3 regions of the Hoeflea sp. 108 genome follow, and region 2 is predicted to be linked to each of the others. Evidence: riboswitches for the same ligand, from Rfam matches in the RefSeq annotation. Region 2 holds a riboswitch; each other region holds the start of a gene.
The links. A riboswitch is a leader RNA that binds a small molecule or an ion and turns the genes downstream of it on or off. The one in region 2 is predicted to bind cobalamin.
Positions count from the first base shown of each region.

Region 1: another riboswitch for cobalamin. It lies ahead of B015_RS0117830 (ABC transporter ATP-binding protein); the one in region 2 lies ahead of B015_RS0114660 (DUF1636 family protein).
Region 3: another riboswitch for cobalamin. It lies ahead of B015_RS0112405 (aromatic ring-hydroxylating dioxygenase subunit alpha); the one in region 2 lies ahead of B015_RS0114660 (DUF1636 family protein).

Region 1 covers NZ_KB890024.1:3,577,295-3,584,891, reverse strand. The annotation lists gene B015_RS0117845 (anthranilate synthase) at 1-961, opposite strand, end outside; gene B015_RS0117840 (iron ABC transporter permease) at 1,205-2,212, opposite strand; gene B015_RS0117835 (ABC transporter substrate-binding protein) at 2,266-3,210, opposite strand; gene B015_RS0117830 (ABC transporter ATP-binding protein) at 3,229-4,044, opposite strand; cobalamin riboswitch at 4,152-4,359, opposite strand; gene B015_RS0117825 (MFS transporter) at 4,392-5,558, opposite strand; gene B015_RS0117820 (LysR substrate-binding domain-containing protein) at 5,693-6,550, opposite strand; gene B015_RS0117815 (EamA family transporter) at 6,647-7,552, shown strand.
Region 2 covers NZ_KB890024.1:2,948,613-2,956,209, reverse strand. The annotation lists gene B015_RS0114670 (cobaltochelatase subunit CobN) at 1-2,372, opposite strand, end outside; gene cobW (cobalamin biosynthesis protein CobW) at 2,387-3,424, opposite strand; gene B015_RS0114660 (DUF1636 family protein) at 3,421-3,825, opposite strand; cobalamin riboswitch at 3,893-4,099, opposite strand; gene B015_RS33585 (NADAR family protein) at 4,429-4,758, shown strand; gene B015_RS0114650 (winged helix-turn-helix domain-containing protein) at 4,779-5,969, opposite strand; gene B015_RS0114645 (NADH-quinone oxidoreductase subunit A) at 6,313-6,678, shown strand; gene B015_RS0114640 (NADH-quinone oxidoreductase subunit B) at 6,669-7,250, shown strand; gene B015_RS0114635 (NADH-quinone oxidoreductase subunit C) at 7,257-7,597, shown strand, end outside.
Region 3 covers NZ_KB890024.1:2,518,538-2,526,134, forward strand. The annotation lists gene B015_RS0112385 (ribonucleoside-diphosphate reductase subunit alpha) at 1-2,788, shown strand, start outside; gene B015_RS0112390 (ribonucleotide-diphosphate reductase subunit beta) at 2,818-3,948, shown strand; gene B015_RS0112395 (hypothetical protein) at 3,939-4,187, shown strand; gene cobF (precorrin-6A synthase (deacetylating)) at 4,184-4,942, shown strand; cobalamin riboswitch at 5,017-5,227, shown strand; gene B015_RS0112405 (aromatic ring-hydroxylating dioxygenase subunit alpha) at 5,335-6,597, shown strand; gene B015_RS0112410 (hybrid-cluster NAD(P)-dependent oxidoreductase) at 6,603-7,597, shown strand, end outside.

The DNA of each region.
Region 1 (7,597 bases), 630 kb from region 2:
CGTTGACGCGCACGAACATTTCGGGCGACGCGCCGATCAGGTATTCGCCTTCGCCGAGGTTGATGAAGAACGAGTAGGGCGAGGGATTGATGTTCTTCAGCCGACGCGAAATCTCCGAAGGTGCGGTCTCGCAGCGCTCGTAGAACATCTGGCCGGGCACGACCTCGAACAGATCGCCGCGCTTGAAGCTGTCCATCGCCCGGCGCACCAGCTGGGCGTATTCGCCCGGCTCATGGTCGCCGCGCGGCGGAATGCGGTCGGAGGTCTTGAACGGTTCGACGACGCTGTCGCGAGCGACGCCAATGGTCGAGAAGTCTGCGCCGGCATAGTCGTAGCGGTCGTGCCAGGCCTTGGCCGAATAGTGGTCGACGACAAGGATTTCGTCGGGCAGGAACAGCACCAGGTCGCGCTGGCTTTCCTTGCGTTCGAGCTTGTGCTGGACGGGGTCGAACTGGAAGGCGAGATCGTAGCCGAAGGCGCCGTAGAGGCCGAGATTGCTGTCGTCGTCGGTCTTGAACAGGGCGGTGATGGCGCGCAGCACGGTGAACACCGAAGGCACGCGCGAGCGCTCTTCCTCGGTGAAGACGCGGCCGGGCGTTTCGACTTCGAGCTTGATCAGGCGTGCGCTGGTTTCGCCGATTGTCACTTCCGACAGGGCAGCCAGCGTCTTGCCGATGACGGGCAACAGGGCTTCGCCGCGCGCGTTGAGCGCTTCGATCTTCATGGCGCGGCCGCGGGCCGAGATCACCAGCGGCGGGTCGATGATGGCGGTGTCCCAGCGGGTGTAGCGGCCAGGATATTCGTAGTTCGAGGAAAAGACCGCGCCACGCCGGCTGTTGAGTCCGTCGAGATAGGTCTCGATCGCCCCGGCATAGGCGGTCTCGTGGCGCTCTCTCGTGATCGCAATGCCACCTCCGGTGACAAAGCGCTCAGCGCCATTTTCGAGGATTTCCACCGTCATTCCCGTCTCCATCTCTTGCCGCTGGAGGTTCCGGAGCCTGGTTCGAAAAAAGCAAATGGCCGCCCGGAATTCCCGTTGCGGCCACCACAATTTTCACGCGCACGCGCTTCAAGAGGCCGCTGTCAGCTGGCCCGCCACCAAGTGTTCTGGAGCGAAGTCGTGTTCATGGGCAAATGCATAGCGGCGAAAAATCGGCGGCGCAACCGGATTTGCGTCGTGTTGCATTGCATTACCAACTGTCCGTCAATTTGTTGTCCGGCGGCGCATCAGCACCACGAAAGCCACGCCGCCGATCAGTCCGGTGACGATGCCGAGCGGCATGTCCTGCGGCGGCATCACGGTGCGGGCGGCCATGTCGGCGGCGATCAGGAATATGGCTCCGACCAGCGCCGACAGCGGCAGAACCCGGCGGTAGTCGCCGCCGACGAAGAAGCGCACGATGTGCGGGATCATCAGGCCGACGAAGGCGATGACGCCCGAATAGGCGACCGCACAGCCGGTCAGCAGTGCGCAGACGACGAAGACCTTGAGCCGGAAGCGACGAGCCGGGATGCCGAGCGCAGTCGCGCTCTCGTCGCCGAGCGTCATGGCGTTGAGGTTGCGGGTCTGCATCAGCAGCCAGGCGCCGCCAAGCACCAGGGCGATGAGCGGGTAGGGCAGGTGGCTCCATTGCGCCAGGCCGAGGCCGCCGAGCATCCAGAAGATCGCCACATGGGCGGCCTTTGGGTCGCCGATGAAGATCGACAGGTTGGCAGCGGCGGAGATGATGAAACTCACCGCCACGCCGGCAAGGATCAGCTGCCCGGCAGACTGCACCCGCGTCAGGTTGGCGATCGCCAGCACCAGCGCCGTCGCTGCCATTGCGCCGGCAAAGGCGAAGACCGGCACGGTTGCCGTGCCGAACACCATGCCGACATGGATCAGCGCCATGATGGCGCCGAAAGCCGCGCCCGACGAAATGCCCAGCAGATGCGGGTCGGCAAGCGGGTTGCGCGTCACCGATTGCAGTGCCGCGCCCACCAACGCCAGCGATGCGCCGACGACAGCTCCCAGGATGACGCGCGGCGCGCGCACGTCCCAGACGATGTTTTCGCGACCGCTCGACCAGACCACCTCGACGCTGCCAGGTATCAGCTTGTTGGCGATCACGCCCCACACGGTCTCGAGCGGGATCGCCACCGGGCCGACGCCGACGGCGATGACCATGGCGATGACGAGCGCGACCACCAGCCCCGGGATCAGGGCCGGCATGGCATGGATCAGGACATGTCGCGGCCCTGCGACGAGGTGGCGGTGCGACACGGTCAGCCGGCCCGCACAGCGGCTGCGAGGCGCTTGATCGCTGCGATGTTGCGCGGCCCCGGCGTCGCCTCGTTGTATTCGAGCACGAAGAAGCGGTTGTTCTTCACCGCTGCGATGTCCTTGAAGGCCGGGTTGGTGCGCATGAACTCGATCTTCTGCTCTGCGGTCACTTCGCCATAGTTGACGATCACCACCATGTCGGGGTTGCGCTCGATGACAGGCTCCCAGCCGATCTCGGCCCAGCTCGACTCGACGTCGTCGGCGATGTTCCTGCCGCCGGCAGCCTCGATGATTGCCGTCGGCATGGCGTAACGACCGGCGGTAAAGGGCTTCTGCTCGCCGGAATCGTAGAGGAACACGTTCACCGGCTTGTCGAGCTTGGGCAGCGTCGCCTGGAAGTCGGCGAGCTCCTTCTCGTAGCCGGATACCAGCGCATCGGCCTTCTCGCGCACGCCGAAGATCGCGCCGAGATTGAGCAGGTCGGCATACATGTCCTGAAGCGATGACTTGTCCTTCTTCATGATGTGGATGCAGCTCTCGGTCAGCTCGTAGACCGCGATGTTGAAGGGCGCGAGCGTCTCGGGGGTCACGTCGCCGCCGACCTTCATGCCGTAGTTCCAGCCGGCGAAGAACAGATCGGTGTCGACGCCGAGCAGCACTTCCTTGGTGACGTATTTCGGCGCGAGCTCGGGCAGTTCGCCCACACCCTTGCGCAGGTTTTCGTCCAGCGTCTTCCAGCCCGATATGCCGGAATAGCCGACCATGCGGTCGGCGAGGCCGAGCGCCAGCATCATTTCGGTCAGGTTGACGTCGTGCGAGACGGCGCGCTTGGGCGCGGCTTCGAAGGTCACGTCGCGGTTGCAGCTCTTGACGGTGACGGGGAAGCCGCTGGCCATTGAGGAGGCGCAGGTGGCGAGCAGGGCGGCGGCGATGAGGGGCAGGCGCATTGGGGCTCCTTTGGTTTGTCAGCGTTCGAGATGGAAGGAAAAGCGCGGGCGGCCGGTGACGGGATGGTCGTCGAGGGTGGCGCCGACGGCAAAGCTCCGGCGGATGCGCTCGGGCGTCAGGATCTCGGCAGGTTTGCCGCAGGCGATCGCGCGGCCGCCATCCATCACCAGCACGCGGTCGGCATGGGCGGATGCGAGCGCCAGATCGTGCAGCGAGACGATGACGGTGCAGCCGAGATTGCCGAGCAGTTCCAGCACCTCGAGCTGGTGGCGGATGTCCAAATGGTTGGTCGGCTCGTCGAGGATCAGAAGATCGGGCCGCTGCACCAGCGCACGGGCAATCATGACGCGCTGCTTTTCGCCGCCGGACAGCGAGTTGAAATCGCGCGCAGCAAGGGCGGTCAGGCTGAGCAGGGCAAGAGCGGCCTCGACTTTTTCGTAGTCGTCACCGCTGGTGCCGAAGCCGGCCGCATGCGGTGTCAGGCCCAGCTCGACGATCTCGGCGACCGTCAGGCCGAAGTCGGAGGCGCTTTCCTGCAGCACGGTTGCGATGCGGCGGGCGCAATCGCGCGGCCTCATTTTCCAGATGTCGGCGCCGTCGAGCCGGACAGTGCCCGTAACCGGCCTGTGGTAGCGGTAGAGGCAGCGCAGCAGGCTCGACTTGCCGGCGCCATTGGGGCCGACGATGGCCAGCAACTCGCCAGGCGCGACCGACAGCGTCACCGGTTCGAGGATGGGCCTGGAAGCGCGCGGCCCCCAGCTTACGCCGTCGAGTTCGAGAAGTGCCGGGGTCGAGCCGACAAGGCGGCTAGCGGCGTGGACGCGATCGAGCATGCCCTGTCTCCGCGATCAGGCGGAGCAGGCAGAACGATCCGGTCAGCGCGCCGGTACCGAAAAGGGCAGTCGCAACCATCATCATCTCCGCGGCACACCCCGGCCGGTTGAGTTAATCGGATGATGGCAGGTCTCCTGGCTTGCGGGTGATCGCGCCTCGGAGCCTTCCCGGCCTGACGACCAGTGGCAGTTTTCCGAATTGCTATCCGCTCACAGTTGCGGGGGCAGCCACGGTTTCGCGTCGAGGACGTCTCACCGTGTTCCCATTTAACCTGCCGCCCGGAGACGGCAGGAACCATCATTGTCGTCGCTACAGCAGCGACGGGATGCTGACAATCGCTAAAGCGTCATGCCGCCTGCTGAATTGCGTCACGGCGCTCGATGGCGAAGGAAAATACGGCGACGCCGAAGGCGGAGAGCGCGATGGCGGCGCCGACGAGCGGCAGGTCGGCATAGCTTACGCCCATCGAAATTGCCGCACCGCCGACCCAGGCGCCGGCGGCATTGCCGGCATTGAAGGCGCCCTGGTTGAGGGTGGCGGCGAGGTTCGGCGCTTCGGATGCGGTTTCGACGACGCGCATCTGCATCGGCGGCACGATGACGAAGGTGATGACGCCCCACATGAAGACGAGCAGGATCGCCGCCGGCGCCGAAGTGCTGAGTTCGGCAAAGGCGACGTGGATCGCCGCCATCACCACCAGTGCGCCGATGGCCGTCGGCATCAGCTTCCAGTCGGCCAGCTTGCCGCCGATGATGTTGCCGATAGTCATGCCGCCGCCGAACAAAAGCAGGATCCAGGTGACTGATTCAACTGACAGACCGGTGACGTCGGTCAGGATCGGCTTGATGTAGGTGAAGACGGCAAACAGGCTGCCCGATGCCAAGGCCGAGATGATCATGGCGAGCCAGACCTGCAGCTTGCCCAGCACCTTGACCTCGCCCGCCACGCCGCCCTTGCCGGGAGGGGCGACACCGGCCGGCACCAGGAAGGCGATGGCCGCGACCGAGATCAGGCCGATGACGACGACGGCGTAGAAGGTCATGCGCCAGCCGAAGGCCTCGCCGAGCGCGGTGCCGCCGGGCACGCCCAAAATGTTGGCGAGCGTCAGGCCGGCGAACATCAGGGCGATGGCGCTGGCGCGCTTGTTGGCAGGCACAAGGCTTGCCGCCACGACCGAGCCGATGCCGAAGAAGGCACCGTGGCCAAGCGCGGTGATGACGCGCGCCGCCATCAGCGTCCAGTAGGTGGGAGCTACGGCGCAGAGCAGGTTGCCGAGCACGAACAGCATGGCAAGGCCGATCAGCACCGGCTTGCGCGGCAGTTTCGCCGTGCCGATGGCGATGATCGGGGCGCCGATGACGACGCCGAGCGCGTAGCCGGTGACCAGAAGGCCGGCGGCCGGGATCGATACGCCGAGGTCGGCTGCGACCTCGGGCAACAGCCCCATGATCACGAATTCGGTGGTGCCGATGCAAAAGGATGCAACGGCCAGAGCGAGGATCGGCAAGGGCATGGACGGACTCGGGGGAGCTGAAACGATTTAGGTCTACTTTTTCCTCATGCCGGCCACGGTGCAAGCGATGTTGGTGCATTGCAGCAATGCGTGCCGTGCATGGCAGCCATTCGGCGGCAGCAATCCGGCTTAGGTCAGGACTGTTGCGTCAGGTCGCGGCGAAGGAATTCGTAGAGCCGCTCGACGGCCGAATTGCCGGCCTGCGGGTTGCGCAGGATGCCGATCTCCATCTCCGGCAGGGGCGGCAGGCCTTCGGCTTCGCCGATGATGCGCAGGCTGGGCGGCACGCTGCGCTGGGCGAGGCCGGCGACTGCCAGTCCCGCCTGCACGACGGCGATCAGCCCAAGCAGGCTGGCGCTGGAATAGGTGCTGCGGAACGAGCGGTCGGCGGCACCCAGCACCTGCAGCACGATGCGTCGCGCCAAGCTGCCCGGCTCGAACAGGGCGACGGGCAGGGGATCAATCTCCCAGGCGACATGGTTGGGCGAGGCGACCCAGACCAGGCGCTCGCGCTGCAGCACCTCGATGGCCTGTTCGGGGCTGCGGGTGATGATGGCAAGGTCGAGCTTGCCGTCGGCGAAGGTCTTGATCAGCGAGGTCGACTGCTCGCAGACAAGTTCGACATTGACCAGCGGGTGGGCTGCGGCAAAGCGGGACAGCACCGGCGGCAGCAGGAAGGCGGCATAATCATCAGGCACGCCGAGCCGCACGCTGCCGGCTTCCTCGGGCCGGGTGACGCTGGCCCAGGCTTCGTCCGACAGTTTCAGCAGGCGGCGGGCATAGGCCAGCATCTCCTCGCCGATCGCATTGGTGGTCACCGCGCGCGGCCCGCGGACGAGCAGTTGCTTGCCGACGCTCTGCTCCAGCCGCTGCATCTGCATGCTGACCGCTGACTGGCTGCGGCCGACGCGCGCGGCGGCATTGGAAAAGCTGCCGCTGTCGGCAACGGCGACGAAGGTCCTGAGCAGGTCGAGGTCGAGCGGCATTGCCATGGCGGTATCAGCATTTCGAATAGGGTTCGCCAAATCTATTCGTTTGAATGAAATCGTCAATCAGGGCTTGTTTGGGTGTCGCCAAGGAAGATCAGCATGACCAACATCTCCCGCTTTCCCGCCCTCAACCTCACTGTCGCCATGGCGATTTCAGGCACTGTCGGCGCCTTCGTCACCGAGGCGGGCGTCGACCCGGTCACGACGGTCTTCTGGCGCTGCCTGTTCGGCTCGCTGTTTCTCGGCGCCTGGTGTTTTTTGCGCGGCTATCTGCCTGACAATTCGCTGTCCTGGAGTCGCCTGGCGCGCGCCGCGCTGTGCGGCGTCTGCATGGTGTTCAGCTGGACGGCCTTCTTCGCCGGCTTCGCCAAGACCTCGATTGCGGTGATGACCATCGTCTACCACATCCAGCCGTTCTTCGTGGTGCTGATCGGCGTGTTGTTCCTCAAGGAGCGCATCACCGCCGACCAGATCGCCTGGATGGCGGCTGCCTTCTTCGGTGTCGTGCTGGCCAGCGGCCTCGTCGTCTCGGACAATCCGGTCACGACGACCTGGATGATCGGCATCGCCATGGCGCTCGGCGGCGCCTTCCTCTACGCGGTCGTCACGATCCTGGCCAAGGGCCTGGGCGAGCAGCGGCCCGAGATCACGGTGCTGTGCCAGACGGTGGTCGGCGTGGTCATGCTCGCGCCCTTCGCCAATTTTGCCGGTGACATCGCGCCCGCCTCATGGGGCTGGCTTGTCGGCATCGGCGTGCTTCATACCGGCATCGCCTATGTGATGATGTTTTCGTCCTATCCCAGGCTTTCGACGCCAGTCATCGGCGTGCTCACCTTCGTCTATCCGGTCGTCGCCATCATCATCGACTGGGCGATCTACGACCATCCCATCGGCATCGCCCAGGGACTGGGCATGGTCCTGATCGCGGTCGCCACGCTCGGCGTGCGGCTCGGCTGGCGGTTGCCGGTGCGCCGGGGCGGCACGGCCTTCGCCAGCCAGAAATGAAAAAGGGGCGCCCTGAGGCGCCCCTTTCAATATCTATGCCCTGAG
Region 2 (7,597 bases):
ATCAGGTTTTGTCGCTCGGCTTCAGCACTGGCGCGGCGAGCTGCGTCGGGTTCATCGGCTTCAGCACGGCCATAGACATGCAGGCCGTCCTTGATGGCGAAATCCTTGAGGTCGCACAGCCAGGCGTCGATACGGCGCAGCGCTTCATCGGGCGCGTCCGTATTGGCAACGCCCGCTTCGGCGGCAAGGCCGGTCTGCGATGCCGTCTCGACGATGAGTTTTGCCAGCCGGTCGCGGCGGCGGCGGTCGAGACCGTCGGCCTGCGCGTACTCATCGACCAGGCGTTCCAGTTTTTGCTGATGCTCGTCCAGGCCAGCCGACGCGAGTGGCGGCGGCAGGTGACCGAGCGTGACCGCGGCAATGCGGCGTTTGGCCTGGGCCGCTTCGCCGGGGTTGGAGACGATGAAGGGATAGACCACCGGCAGCGAGCCGGTGACGATCTCGGGGAAACAATCCCGGCTCAGCGCCACCGCCTTGCCCGGCAGCCATTCGAGCGTGCCGTGGGCGCCGACATGGATGATGGCGTGGATTGCGAGCGACTTCTGCAGCCAGAGGCCGAAGGCGAGCAGCGCGTGGCGCGGGGGCAACGTAGGGTCGTGATAGTCGGCGCGGCGATCGGCCGATCGGCCGCGATCGGGAGCGAGGGCGACCGTGATGTTGCCGAAGGTGGCGGCGCGGAAGGGGAAGTGGCGCGTGCGAGTGGAAGCAGATGCGGTGCGCTCCACGTTGCCCCCCTCTGTCCTGCCGGACATCTCCCCAACACGGGGGGAGATTGGCAGCTTCGGCGTCGCCGATCGTTCTGCGAGTTCTGCTGGACGGACGTGACCTTCTGCCGGCGCCGGCGATTGGGCTGTACGCTGCTGACTGCTGATCTCCCCCCTCGTGGGGGAGATGTCCGGCAGGACAGAGGAGGGCAATGTCGAGCGTTGTCCTGTCCTGTCGATCGTATCAGCCTCTGCCTTGCCCCAGGCAGCGTCGACTGCGTTTCTTGCCTCCGCAGGCAGATCCTCGGCAAGCGCGAGATAGTCTTCGAGCGCCAAGCCGTGCCCGCCGGCCTCGATCAGATCGAGCAGAGCACGTGGCGATTCGGGAATCGATTCAACCGCATACCCCGCGTCCTTGAGGTCGTGCAGCATGGCGAGCACGCTTGATGGCACGTCGAGGCCGACGGCATAGCCGGTGCGGCCGGGGGCGCTGGGGTAGTCGGGGATGAGGATTGCGAGCTTGCGCTTTTCGGGCCGCGTCTCACGCAGCCTGAGGTGTGATGCGATGCGGCGGGCGACCTGGTCGACGCGGTCGGGTTCAGGCCGGTTGGCGAAGGCGCGGAAGCCGAGGGACGGGTCGACCTCGCTTTCGGCCTTGAAGGAGATGGCGCCGGCGAGGATGCGGCCGTCGAGTTCGGGCATCACCACATGCATGGCGAGATCTGCAGGCGCCAGGCCACGCGGGCTGCCTTCCCAGGCTTCGCGACGGGTGGTGGCGACGATGACCTGGAACACCGGCACGCCGGCCCGGTCGAACAGCGTTTCCGCGCCCGGCTCGGCGCCGGCGGCGAAGGCGGTCGCGGTAATGATTGCGGCGGGGTGGAGTTCGACCAAGGCCTGCTCGACGAAGGCGAGGGAAGCCTTGTCCTTGAGGCTGGAGACGAAGATCGGTGCGGGACGCAGGCCCTCTGCTCTCAATGCTTCGACCAGTGCGTCGATCGGTGCGACGTCGGCGGCGAGCAGCATCGAGCGGTAGAAGAGGATGGGGATGAGAGGGATGGGCGAAGGATCGCTTTCATTGCCAGCCGAAAAGCCCTCGATGTCACTGAGGATGCCTTTCGCCGGATCATAAAACCCGGCCTTGGGTACAGAAACCGGCGCATCGGCTTTGGTTTCCGTGCCCGCCAGCCCGGCCAGCCTTGCGACCAGCGCCTTCATGTTCTCAGGTCCGCCCTCGCGGAAATAACCGAGCAGGGCGTCGAGTTCGGTCCGCGGCAGCGTCGACGCTTCGATCAGCCTGAGATCCTCGTCGTGGCTTTCGCCGGGCAGCAGCGCCAGCGCGATGCCTTTTGCGCGGGCAAGAGCCGCGAGCTGGTCGCAGCCGTAGCGCCACCAGTCGTGGCCGCCGAGGATGCGGACGAGGATGACCCTGGCGTGGCCAGCCACGCTGTCGATCCAGAGGTCCACCGACATCGGATGGCGGAGGTCACGCAGGCTGGCGAGCCGCATCGACGGCAGGTTTTCAGCATCCGCCTTCCAGGCGTTTGCCAGGCCGGCCAGGTCGCTGTCGGTGAAGGACAACGCCACCACATCCGCAGGCTTCTGCCTGAGGTCCACTGGCTCGATCAAATCGTCGAGCGAGGCGGATGTGGTGGTGAGGATGTGCATCCAGGCTGTCCGGTTCAGCCGACCAGGATGCGCTCGATGGCCAGGCGGTCGAGGCCCTTGAGGCCGATCACGACCAGGCGCGAGCGGCGGTCGTCCTCAGCGCTCCAGGCGCGGTCATAGTAGTGGTTGACGCGTGGGCCGACGGCCTGGACGAGCAGGCGCATCGGCTTGCCGCCGACATCGACGAAGCCCTTCACGCGCAGCACGTTCTCTTCTTCGGCGGCGGTGGCGACGCGCTTGGCCAGTTCGTCGGGGTTGGCGATCGAGGGGATCTCGATGACGAAGGTGTCGAAATCGTCGTGCTCGTGGTCGAAGGCGCCGTCGTGATGGGTCTTGCGGTTCTCGATGTCGTCCTCGACGGCGAGGCCGAGGCCGAGCAGCACCGACGGGTCGACCTTGCCATGCGCCGACGGCACGATCTTGACGGCGCGGGCGAGATGCTCGCCGACGATGGCGCTGGCGCGAGCGTGGCCGGCTTCGTCGAGCAGGTCGCTCTTGGACAGGATGATGAGGTCGGCGCAGGCGACCTGGTCCTCGAACACTTCCTCGACCGGGTCGTCATGGTCGAGCGAATCATCGGCAACGCGCTGGGCGGCGAGGGCCTCCATGTCGGAGGCGACCTTGCCTTCGGCGAGAGCCGGGCCGTCGACAACGGCGATGACGCCATCGACGGTGACGCGGCTCTTCACCGATGGCCACTGGAAGGCCTGGACCAGGGGCTTCGGCAGAGCGAGGCCCGAGGTCTCGATCAGGATGTGGTCGACCTTCGGCGTGCGCGACAGAATCTGGTCGAGGGCTGGGACAAAATCGTCGGCGACGGTGCAGCAGATGCAGCCATTGGCCAGTTCGACGATGTTTTCTTCGGGGCAGGCGTCGACGCCGCAGCCTTTCAGAATCTCGCCGTCGATGCCGACATCGCCGAACTCGTTGACGATGATGGCGAGACGCTTGCCCTTGGAGTTCTCAAGGATGTTGCGCAAAAGCGTGGTCTTGCCGGCGCCGAGAAAGCCGGTGACGACGGTGCAGGGAACGCGTTCGACGGAGGCGGTCATGTGTCTTCCTTGATGAGAGCAAGTGGTGGGATGCGCGCGACGAGGCCGCGCTTGAGGCTGTCGGGACGGCCGCGCCATGGGATCAGGCCGTCGGTCGAGGTGGCGAAGAGCCTTGCGCCGGTGACGAGGTCTTCGCCCGACGTTGTTGCGAGATCGCCGAAGACATAGCTCCATGAACCGTCGCGGATCAGCGCCGCGCTGAGGCGGCGCTTGCAGTTGCCTAGGCACTCGACGGTACGGACGGCGATGGCGCCCTCGGCAGCGAGGCGGGCGTGTTCGGCAAGTTTGGCGCCGGCGCGCGGATGGGCGTCCGAGCCGGTTTCATCGCGACAGGAGGAGCAGACGAGAATCGTCACCTCGGAAACGCGCGTGTCGGCGTCACCGCCGGATGCGTCTCCAATTTCGACCGAGGAATTGTCGTCGAGTTTCAAATTCCAGGCTCCTTGCCTGGGACACCCGCCAGGCGATCGGATCAATGTTGCAGACGGCAGGTCTCCTGGCTCGCGAGTCGTCGCCTTCGCACCGCCTTCCCGGGAAAACATCCCAGTGGTTACCGGCCTTGGCTCGTCGCTTACAGTTGCGGGGACAGCCGCGGATTTGACGCCAGAGCGCCGCACCGCATTCCCTCTTAGCCTTCGCCTTTGCGGGTGAAGGACCGTCTGGAGGCGATTTAGGCGGTGGCGAGGGGTGGAGTCAACGCGGCAGAGCGACAGCTGCCGTCGCAGGTGTTCTCTTGCAGGCCTATGGGTGCAGCGATTGACAAGCGCGGGCTGCATTTTCAAATACGTGCATGTATCGAAATCGCGCTCAGGTTGAAGAGGCATATCTCGCTCAGGCGAATATGCAGTTCCTGTTTTTCTGGGGACACCAGCCGTCAAAGGACGGGACAATTACCTCGTCTTGCCTCAGTCAATGGTGGGCAGCCTCGTTTCTCGTCGATGGCGTCGGCTATCCAACTGCCGAACATTGGATGATGGCTGAAAAGGCGCGCCTGTTTGGAGATCATGAAATCGCGTCCAGGAGGTGCTGGAAGTCCAAAACAGGTCAAGCAGTTCGGCAGAGAGGTGCGGGGGTTCGACGCCACTCTCTGGGACCGTGAGAAAGGTCGCATCGTAGCGGCAGGCAACAAGCACAAGTTCGGACAGAACCCGGCATTGCGCGACTTCCTGCTCTCGACCGGAGACGCCATTCTGGTCGAGGCAAGCCCTGTCGATGCCGTATGGGGCATTGGTCTTGCCGCCGACGAGGAGCGTGCAGGCGATCCGCTCCGGTGGCGCGGAGAAAATCTCCTGGGGTTTGCACTCATGGAGGTGCGCGACGGACTGCGCGGCTGAGTTGCCGGCACGTCCAGACGTCACATGGCCATCGCCGCCAATGCCGGTCCGAGGTCGCCGGCAGGCGTCACCTCGATGCGTTCGAGGCCGAGCCAGCCACGCATCTGCTTCAGCTCTTCGTGGAGTTCGGCTGCGGTTTCGGGCGGAGCGCAAGGCTCGCCATAGGCCGCATGGACACGGAGAATGCCGGCCGGGCGGTCGGCCTTGAGGTCGATGCGGGCGACGATGCGTTCGCCGAGCAGGAAGGGCAGCACGTAGTAGCCGTACTGGCGCTTTTCGGCCGGCGTGTAGATCTCGATGCGATAGCGGAAATCGAACAGCTGTTCGGCGCGCGTGCGTTCGAACACCAGCGGATCGAAAGGCGCGAGCAATGCACGTGCCTGCACCTTTCGCGGGATTCGGGCATCTGCATGCAGATAGGCCTGCCGGTCCCAGCCTTCGACGCGCACGGGAATCAGTTCGCCCGCCTCGACCAGTTCCTCGAGACGGCCCTTCATGTCGGCAGGGGACAGGCGGAAATAGTCGCGCAGGCAGATGGCCGTGGCGACTCCATGGGCGCGGGCGGAAATCCGCAGCAGCTCGCGATGCGCATCCGATGCCTGCGGGGCAGGGCGGCTGTAGATGTCTGCGGGCAGGACGCGTTCGGGCAGGTCGTAGAGGCGCTCGAAGCCGCGGCGCGAATGGGTGGTGATGCGGCCGGCCCAGAACAGCCATTCGAAGGCGTGCTTTTCACGGCTCCAGCCCCACCAGCCGCCGGAGCCTTTTGCGCCTTCTATGTCGGAGGCGGCGATGGGGCCGCGATCGACCACCGTTCGGAATATCTCTTCGATATAGGTTTTGTTCTCGCGGCCGAATTTTGCCAGGCCGCCATACATGCCGTCCTCGGCCCGCGCCATGCGCCAGCGCATCAGCGGAAAGGTCTCCAGCGGCAGCAGCGAAGCCTCATGGGCCCAATATTCGAAGAGCATGCGCTTCCTGGGCTGCATTGCGTCGTCGAGCACGGCCATCGGGTAGGGGCCGAGTCGCGAATAGAGCGGCATGTAGTGGGCGCGGACCACTGCGCTGACCGAGTCGATCTGCAGCAGGCCGGTGCGGTCGAGAACGCGCTGGAGATGACGTCGGGTGATCGCGCCAGTGGGGCGCGGATCGGCAAAACCCTGGGCTGCCAGAGCGATGCGACGGGCGGTGGCGAGGGAGAGTTTCTCTTTCATTGCGGCAAGCTATCGCAGTCTCGGAACGGGTGACGCAAGGGCAGTGGAATCAGTTCTTGCTGCAGATGCTAGCAGGGCTGCGGGTTCGGACTTGTCAGGAGAGTAAAGTGGAGTAAAAGACGAAGGAAATCAAACAGGAGCCACATCGGCAGGATTTTGGTCCAGCGGTGGGCTTTGCCCCGTTTTGGACAAGGTTGGGCTTGCTTCGCCGAACCGCCTGCGCTAACCGTCGCCGCATTGCAGCACGACCGTTTCGTCAGGGCAGACGAGAATCCGTCGCGCTTCCGGAAACGGACCCCGTGCTGTAAGTCTGGGTGGATTGGCCACCAACGGAATTCGCAGCATGAACGCTCTCCTGAGTTCGTATCTGCCCATCGTCATCTTCATCGGTGTGGCGCTCGTAGTCGGCATAGCCCTTATCGTGGCGCCCTTCCTTGTCGCCTACCGCAGTCCCGATCCGGAGAAGCTGTCGGCCTACGAGTGCGGCTTCAACTCCTTCGACGATGCGCGCATGAAATTCGACATCCGGTTCTACCTGGTGTCCATCCTCTTCATCATCTTCGATCTCGAAGTGGCGTTCCTGTTCCCGTGGGCTGTGTCCTTCGGCCAGATCGGCATGCTCGGCTTCTGGTCGATGATGATCTTCCTGGCCGTGCTGACCATCGGCTTCATTTATGAGTGGAAAAAGGGAGCGCTGGAATGGGATTGAACGACGCCTCCGGCACCCTGATCGCGCCGAAGCCGAAAGGCATCATCGATCCGAACACCGGCAAGCTCATCGGCTCCGACGACGCCTTCTTCGGCGATCTCAACAACGAGCTGTCCGACAAGGGGTTCCTCGTCACCTCGTCCGAGGCGCTGATCACCTGGGCGCGCACCGGCTCGCTGATGTGGATGACCTTCGGCCTGGCCTGCTGCGCCGTAGAGATGATGCACATCTCGATGCCGCGCTATGACGCCGAGCGTTTCGGCATCGCGCCGCGCGCTTCTCCGCGCCAGTCGGACGTGATGATCGTCGCCGGCACGCTGACCAACAAGATGGCGCCCGCGCTCCGCAAGGTCTATGACCAGATGCCGGAGCCGCGCTACGTCATCTCGATGGGCTCGTGCGCCAATGGCGGCGGCTACTATCACTATTCCTATTCGGTGGTGCGCGGCTGCGATCGCGTCGTGCCTGTCGACATCTATGTGCCCGGCTGTCCTCCGACCGCCGAAGCGCTTCTCTACGGCATCCTTCTTCTCCAGAAGAAGATCCGCCGCACCGGCACCATCGAGCGGTGATCCCAAATGAGTGAAGCCCTCAAGGACCTTGCCGCCTATATCGCGGAAAAGCTCGATGCGGACATCGAGGAAAGCGTGCTCGCCTATGGCGAACTGACGCTGACGGTGAAGGCCGCCGACATTGTCGACGTGATGACCTTCCTGCGCAATGACGTGCAGTGCCAGTTCGTCTCGTTCATCGATGCGGCCGGTGTCGACTATCCGCAGCGCCGCAAGCGCTTCGACGTCGTCTACCACCTGCTGTCGCCGCGCCAGAACCTGCGCATCCGCGTCAAGGTCAGCACGGACGAGGACACGCCTGTGCCGTCGATCACCTCGGTCTATCCGGGTGCCGACTGGTTCGAGCG
Region 3 (7,597 bases), 430 kb from region 2:
CTATCGCGTCATCCGCCGCAATGGCGGAGTCACGCCCTTCGATCCGACCAAGATCACCGTGGCGCTGACCAAGGCCTTTCTTGCAGTCGAAGGCTCGGTTGCCGCCGGATCGCGCCGTGTCCATGACGTGGTAGAGGAACTCACCGAGCAGGTGTCGACTGCGCTGGCGCGCCGGGTCGGCGAAGGCCGCACCATCCACATCGAGGACTTGCAGGATCAGGTAGAGCTCGCATTGATGCGCGGCGGTCATCACAAGGTGGCCCGCGCCTATGTGCTCTATCGAGAAGAGCGCGCCAAGGAGCGGCAGGCCGAGAAGGAGATCGCGGCGCTGCCCTCTCCCTCGCTTCAGGTCCGGCTCGACGACGGAACTCTTACCCCGCTCGACGATATCAGGCTGTCGCACATCGTCGAGGACGCCTGCCAGGGACTGGAGGCGGTAGCGGCAGCGCCCATTCTCACCGAGGCTCGGCGCAATCTCTATGATGGCATCACGCTGGACGAACTGTCGCTGGCACCGATCCTCGCAGCGCGCACTCTGGTCGAGCAGGAACCGAACTACGCCTTCGTCTCGGCGCGGCTGCTGCTGGATCGCCTGCGGCGCGAGGCGCTGAGCTTCGTGTCCGGCCGCCCCGAGCAGGCTACGCAGGACCAGATGGCCGAGCGCTATCCCTCCTACTTCGGTGAGTTCGTGGCCGCCGGCATCGAGGCCCATCTGATCGACCCTGAGCTCGGCCGTTTCGATCTCGTCCGGCTGGGCGCAGCCCTCAAGCCCGAGCGTGACCTGCTGTTCCAGTACCTGGGCCTGCAGACGCTTTACGACCGCTACTTCCTGTACACCAGGGGCAAGCGTATCGAGCTGCCGCAGGCTTTCTTCATGCGCGTCGCCATGGGGCTGGCGATCAGGGAGATCGACCGCGATGCCAAGGCAATCGAATTCTACGACCTTCTGTCCTCCTTTGACTTCATGGCCTCGACCCCTACCCTGTTCAACTCGGGCACGCTCAGGCCTCAGCTGTCGTCCTGCTTCCTCACCACCATCGGCGACGATCTCGACGCGATTTTCAAGGGCATCAAGGACAACGCCCTGCTCGCCAAATATTCCGGCGGACTCGGCAATGACTGGACCCCGGTGCGCGGCCTCGGCGCCCACATCAAAGGCACCAATGGCGAGAGCCAGGGCGTCGTGCCCTTCCTCAAGGTTGCCAACGACACGGCCATCGCCGTCAACCAGGGCGGCAAGCGCAAGGGTGCGGTCTGCGCCTATCTGGAGACCTGGCACATCGACATCGAGGAGTTCCTCGACCTCAGGAAGAACACAGGCGACGACCGTCGCCGCACCCATGACATGAACACCGCCAACTGGGTGCCCGACCTGTTCATGGAGCGCGTCGAGGCGGATGCGGAATGGACGCTGTTCTCGCCGGACGAGACCGCCGACCTGCACGACCTCTACGGCAAACCGTTCCGCACGGCCTACGAAGCCTATGAGGCCAAGGCGGCAAGCGGCGGCATCAAGGTTCACCGCAAGGTTCGTGCCGTCGATCTGTGGCGCAGGATCCTGACCATGCTGTTCGAGACAGGGCATCCCTGGGTGACGTTCAAGGATCCCTGCAACATCCGCTCGCCACAGGGCCATGTCGGCGTGGTGCATTCGTCGAACCTCTGCACCGAAATCACGCTCAACACGTCGAAGGACGAGGTCGCGGTCTGCAATCTCGGCTCGGTCAACCTCGCCAACCACGTGACAGACAAGGGCCTTGACCTCGAACGCCTGGCCAAGACCGTCAGCACGGCCATGCGCATGCTCGACAATGTCATCGACATCAACTTCTACACCATCCCCGAGGCGCGCCGCTCGAACCTCCGGCATCGCCCCGTGGGCCTCGGCCTGATGGGCTTCCAGGATGCCTTGCAGGCGCTGCGCATCCCATACGCTTCCAATGCTGCCATCGCCTTCGCCGACCAGAGCATGGAAGCGATCAGCTACCACGCCATCTCGGCCTCGGTGGATCTTGCCGCCGAGCGAGGCAGCTATCCGACTTTCGAAGGTTCGCTGTGGTCGAAGGGCATCCTGCCCGTCGATTCCATCCGTCTGCTGGAGGAGGCACGCCCAAGCGTGGAGATGGATGCATCCTGCACACTCGACTGGGAGGCCCTGCGCAAGCGCGTCAAGAAGACCGGGATGCGCAACTCGAACACCATGGCGATCGCGCCGACTGCGACGATCTCCAACATCTGTGGCGTGTCGCAGTCGATCGAGCCGGGTTACCAGAACCTGTTCGTCAAATCGAACATGTCCGGTGACTTCACCGTCGTGAACGCCCAGCTCGTCCACGACCTCAAGGTCCGAGGTCTGTGGGACGAAGTCATGGTGTCCGATCTCAAATATTTTGACGGCTCGGTCGGCCAGATCGACCGCGTGCCCGACGATCTCAAGGCACTTTATGCCACCGCCTTCGAGATCGAGCCAAGCTGGTTGATCGAGGCAGCCTCCCGCCGCCAGAAGTGGATCGACCAGGCTCAGTCGCTGAACCTCTACATCGCCAATCCCAGCGGCAAGAAGCTTGATGATCTCTATCGCCTGGCTTGGCGCAAGGGGCTGAAGACGACCTACTATCTGCGTTCGCGTTCGGCCACGCATGTCGAGAAGTCGACGCTCAAGGGCACCGACGGCAAGCTCAATGCCGTCTCGGCCAGCGTCGCTGCCACGCCTATCGAGATCGATACGAATGCGGCTTGGGGCAAGGCCTGCCCAATCGACGACCCCACCTGCGAAGCCTGCCAGTGATCGGCCCGGACAAACGAGAGGATAGAAGAATGCTTGACTGGTCCGAACCAAAGGCAACCACAAAGGCCGCCCTCCTGCCACAGCAACCCGACGCGGCTCCATCGGCCGAAGCCACTGGGCTTGGCGTGATCGAACGTGGCGGCGCGCGCGTGTCGGTCGACGACAAGCGCATGATCAATGCCCGTGCGGATGTGAACCAGCTGCTGCCGCTGAAATATCGCTGGGCCTGGGAAAAATACCTCTCAGGCTGCAACAATCACTGGATGCCGACCGAAGTGTCGATGCAGGCCGATATCGCCTTGTGGAAGTCCAAGGACGGATTGACCGAGGACGAGCGGCGCATGATCAAGCGCAATCTGGGCTTCTTCGCCGCATCGGAGTCACTGGTCGCCAACAACATCGTCCTGGCGATCTACCGCCACCTCACCAACCCCGAATGCCGCCAGTACCTGCTGCGCCAGGCCTTCGAGGAAGCGATCCACACCCACACCTTCCAGTACATCGTCGAAAGCCTCTCCCTGGATGAGGGCGAGCTGTTCAACATGTACCGCGAGGTAACGTCGATCACCGACAAGGCCGCATGGGCCCTGAAACACACGCAGTCGCTTGACGATCCCGAGTTCAGGACCGGCACGCCGGAATCCGACCAGGCATTCCTACGCGATCTCGTCGCCTTCTACGTCATCTTCGAGGGCATGTGGTTCTACACGGGCTTCGCCCAGATCCTGTCGCTCGGCCGCCGCAACAAGATGGTCGGCATCGCCGAACAGTACCAGTACATACTGCGCGACGAGAGCATCCACCTCAACTTCGGCATCGACGTGATCAACCAGATCAAGCTGGAGAACCCGCATCTGTGGACCCGCGCCTTCCAGGAGGAAGTCCGCAGCATGGTCAAGGATGCGGCAGACCTCGAGGCAGCCTATGGGCGAGACACGATGCCTCGCGGCTTCCTTGGGCTCAATGCTGCGCTCTGCGAGCAGTACATGCACTTCATCGCCAACCGCCGCTGCGCCCAGCTCGGTCTCGCGCCGGTCTTCGCTGAAACCGACAATCCGTTCCCGTGGATGTCGGAGGCCATGGATCTCAAGAAGGAAAAGAACTTCTTCGAGACCCGCGTCATCGAATACCAGAACGGCGGAGCGCTGGCATGGGACTGACGCTCGGACGCCGGCAAACGGCACGGACCGCAAAACCGCTTCCGCAACCCGAGGAGGTCCTGATAGCCTGGTTGATGGCGCAGCCTGACGGCAGCGACCTGACAGCTGCGGTCAACATGGAGATCCGTCGTCTTGACGGCTATCGCGGCCCGCATCCCGGCCCCAACCGCTTGAAAGAGCTGTTTATCGAACTCGGTCGGGAACTGGCGGTCTCCCACATTTCCGGGAGGCTCCAATGAGAAGGAAGGTGCTGATCATCGGCATCGGTGCGGGCAATCCCGACTTCGTCACCGTTCAGGCGGTGAACGCCATGAACAAGGTCGATGTGTTTTTCATCCCGAACAAGGGCATCGGCAAGCAGGAGCTTGCCCGTGTCCGGCGTGAGATCCTTGAGCGTCACGTGCGGGACCGCCCCTTCCGAACCGTAGAGTTCAAGACACCCGAACGGCGCGCCGGCGACGACTACGAGCAGCTGGTGTCCGACTGGCATGAAGAGGTCGAGGCGACATACGGCAAGCTGGTCATGGAGGAACTGGACGCGTCGCAGACCGGGGCATTCCTGGTCTGGGGCGATCCGACCCTCTACGACAGCACCATGCGCATCCTCGATCGCCTCAAGGACCGCGGTGATTTCGAACTCGACTATGAGGTCCTTCCCGGCATCAGCAGCATTCAGGCGCTGGCGGCCCAGCACAAAGTCGCCTTGTGCGACATCGGGCGCTCGATCCTGATCTCGACCGGGCGTAGCATGGGCGAAGGTTTTCCCAACAATGCCGACAGCGTGGTCATCATGCTCAATGCCGAGAAGACGTTGCGGCAAGCCGACGGCGATCTCGATGTCTATTGGGGCGCCTATGTCGGCATGCCGGAAGAGGTTCTCATCTCGGGCAAGCTCAAAGAGGTGATCGACGACATCGAGCGTGTCCGCAACGAAGCGCGTCGCGCCAACGGATGGATCATGGACGCAGTGCTTGTGAAGCCAGCAAGCACCTGACGGCAACATGGCCGCTGTCGTCTTTGCATTCCGCCGATGTCGCTTTCGCGGCTTTGTCAGCGATGCTTCCGTGATCTGATCAAGATGTTCAAGGTGCCCGCCGGCGAAGTGGTCTGCGGGATAATTGGGAAGCCGGTTAGATCCCGGCGCTGCCCCCGCAACGGTAGCGAAGCTTGACGTCTCGACGGGAGAACCACTGGGCAAATGCCTGGGAAGGTGTCGGGACAGTCCTCAACAAAGGACAGCTTCGGAGCCCGGAAACCAGCCTCGAATTCTTTCAACCGACTGATCGCGGTGGGCGGTCAAGAGGCAGAGCGTCCGGGCATTTGAACCCGCGCGATCTTCCCCTCCATACCACCAGTTCAGTCCTTGTACCGCTAGCGAGGACGGACATGGACACGCGCAATGAAATGCTGAAACTCATCCGCGAACGGCGCGATGGCTTCAGCCTGCAGCAACCCTTCTACATCGACCCGGAGTTCTACAAGCTCGACCTCGAACTGATCTGGTATCGAGACTGGCTGTTCGTCGGCCACGACTGCGAGGTCGCCAAAGCCGGAAGCTTCTTCACCGTCCAGATAGGCGACTATCCAGTCGTCATCGTACGCGGACGCGATGGTCAAATCCGCGCCTTCCACAACTCCTGCCGCCATCGCGGCAGCCGCGTCTGCACCACGGAAAAAGGAACGTCGGCGCGACTGGTCTGCCCTTACCACCAATGGACCTACGACCTCGACGGCAAGCTGGTCTTCGCCCGCCAGATGGCAGAGAACTTCAACAAGGAGGACTTCGGGTTGAAGCCCGTCGCCTGCGAAAGCGTCGGTGGCTACATCTTCATCTGCCTGGCCAAGGAGCCGGCCGACTTCCGCCCGTTCCGGTCACTGATGGAGCCGTACTTCGCTCCCCACAATCTGGTCGATGCCAAGGTCGCTTTCGAAGCCACCATCGTCGAGAAGGGCAACTGGAAGCTGGTCTGGGAGAACAACAGGGAGTGCTATCACTGCGCGGCCAACCATCCTGAGCTGTGCAAGACCTTCCCCGAAGCTCCAACCGTCACCGGGGTTAACGGCGCCGAAAGCGATCCCGACATGCTTGCGCATTGGTCGCACTGCGAGGCGGCAGGGCTGCCCTCGCGCTTTCGAATAGACGACGAAGGACAATACCGCGCCACCCGCGCCCCGCTTCTCGGCAAGGCCGTCAGCTACACGACTACGGGCAGGCGTGCCGTGCGCAAGAACCTGTCCGACCAGGTCGCGGCCGACCGCATCGGCACGCTGTTGCTCTACCACTATCCGACGACCTGGAACCATGTTCTAGGCGATCATGCCGTCACCTTCCGCGTATTGCCGATCAGCACAACGGAAACGGCAGTCACCACCAAATGGCTGGTGCATAAGGACGCGGTCGAAGGTGTCGATTACGACTTGAAGGAGTTGACCCATGTCTGGACCGAGACCAACGACGAGGACCGCCGCATCGTCGAGGAGAACGCCTTCGGCATCAGGTCGCCGGCCTATGAGCCCGGGCCATATTCCGAACATCACGAAGGCGGCGTGATCCAGTTCGTCGACTGGTATGCGCGCTTCATCGAACCACGGCTCGCCGACGGGCAAAAGCCCGCCCTGCGCAGCGTCGCCAGAGGGAGTAGGTCATGAATGCCATGAGCGACCCCGCCCTCTATCGCCACCTCGACGAGATGACCCCGTGGAATGATCGCCTCCAGGTGCTGGAGGTGATCGGTGTGGTGGATGAAGCACCTGATGTGAAGACTTTCGCCTTCCGTTCGGATGCACAGACCTGGTTTCGCTACAAGCCGGGCCAGTTCGTGACGCTGGAACTGCCGACACCGGACGGTCCGCTCTTGCGGACCTACACGCTGTCGTCGTCGCCATCGCGACCGTTCTCCATCGCCGTCACCGTCAAGGCGCAGGCAGGCAGTACAGGCACGCGCTGGATGTTCGACAACCTCGTCCCGGGCTCGCGCCTCAAGGCGTTTGGTCCGGTCGGGAACTTCTCTCACCACAACCATCCGGCGGCAAAATACCTGTTCATCTCGGCCGGCTCCGGCATCACGCCGATGATGTCGATGCTGCGCTGGCTCAACGACTGCGCCCCATGGACCGACGTTGCCTTCGTCAACTGCGCCCGCTCGCCCGACGAGATCATCTTCCGCAAGGAACTCGAACTCCTGGGCAGCCGCATGCCGGGCCTGTCGCTCGGATTCATGATCGAAGAGCGGTCGAGCCGCGAGAGCTGGTTCGGCCATATGGGGCGGATCGATGCCGTCAGGCTACCGCTGCTCGCGCCAGACTTCCGCGATCGCGAGATCTTCTGCTGCGGACCCGACCCGTTCATGCGTGCAGTGCGCGACATGTTGCAAGCGGCGGGCTTCGACATGGCGCACTATCACCAGGAAAGCTTCGGCACGCCTGTCGCCGAAGTGTCGCCGATCACCACCGCCCCGGGAAATGAAGACGCAGAAGGCAGCACCGCGTTTGCCATCAGCTTCGTCGGTTCTAATGTGGACGGCCGCTGCGCCGCCGACCAGACGGTGCTGCAAGCTGCACGTGCCAACGGCGTTCGCATTTCTGCTGCTTGTGAGTTCGGTCTGTGCGGCACGTGCCGCGTCAGGAAGATCTCCGGCGAAGTCGCCAT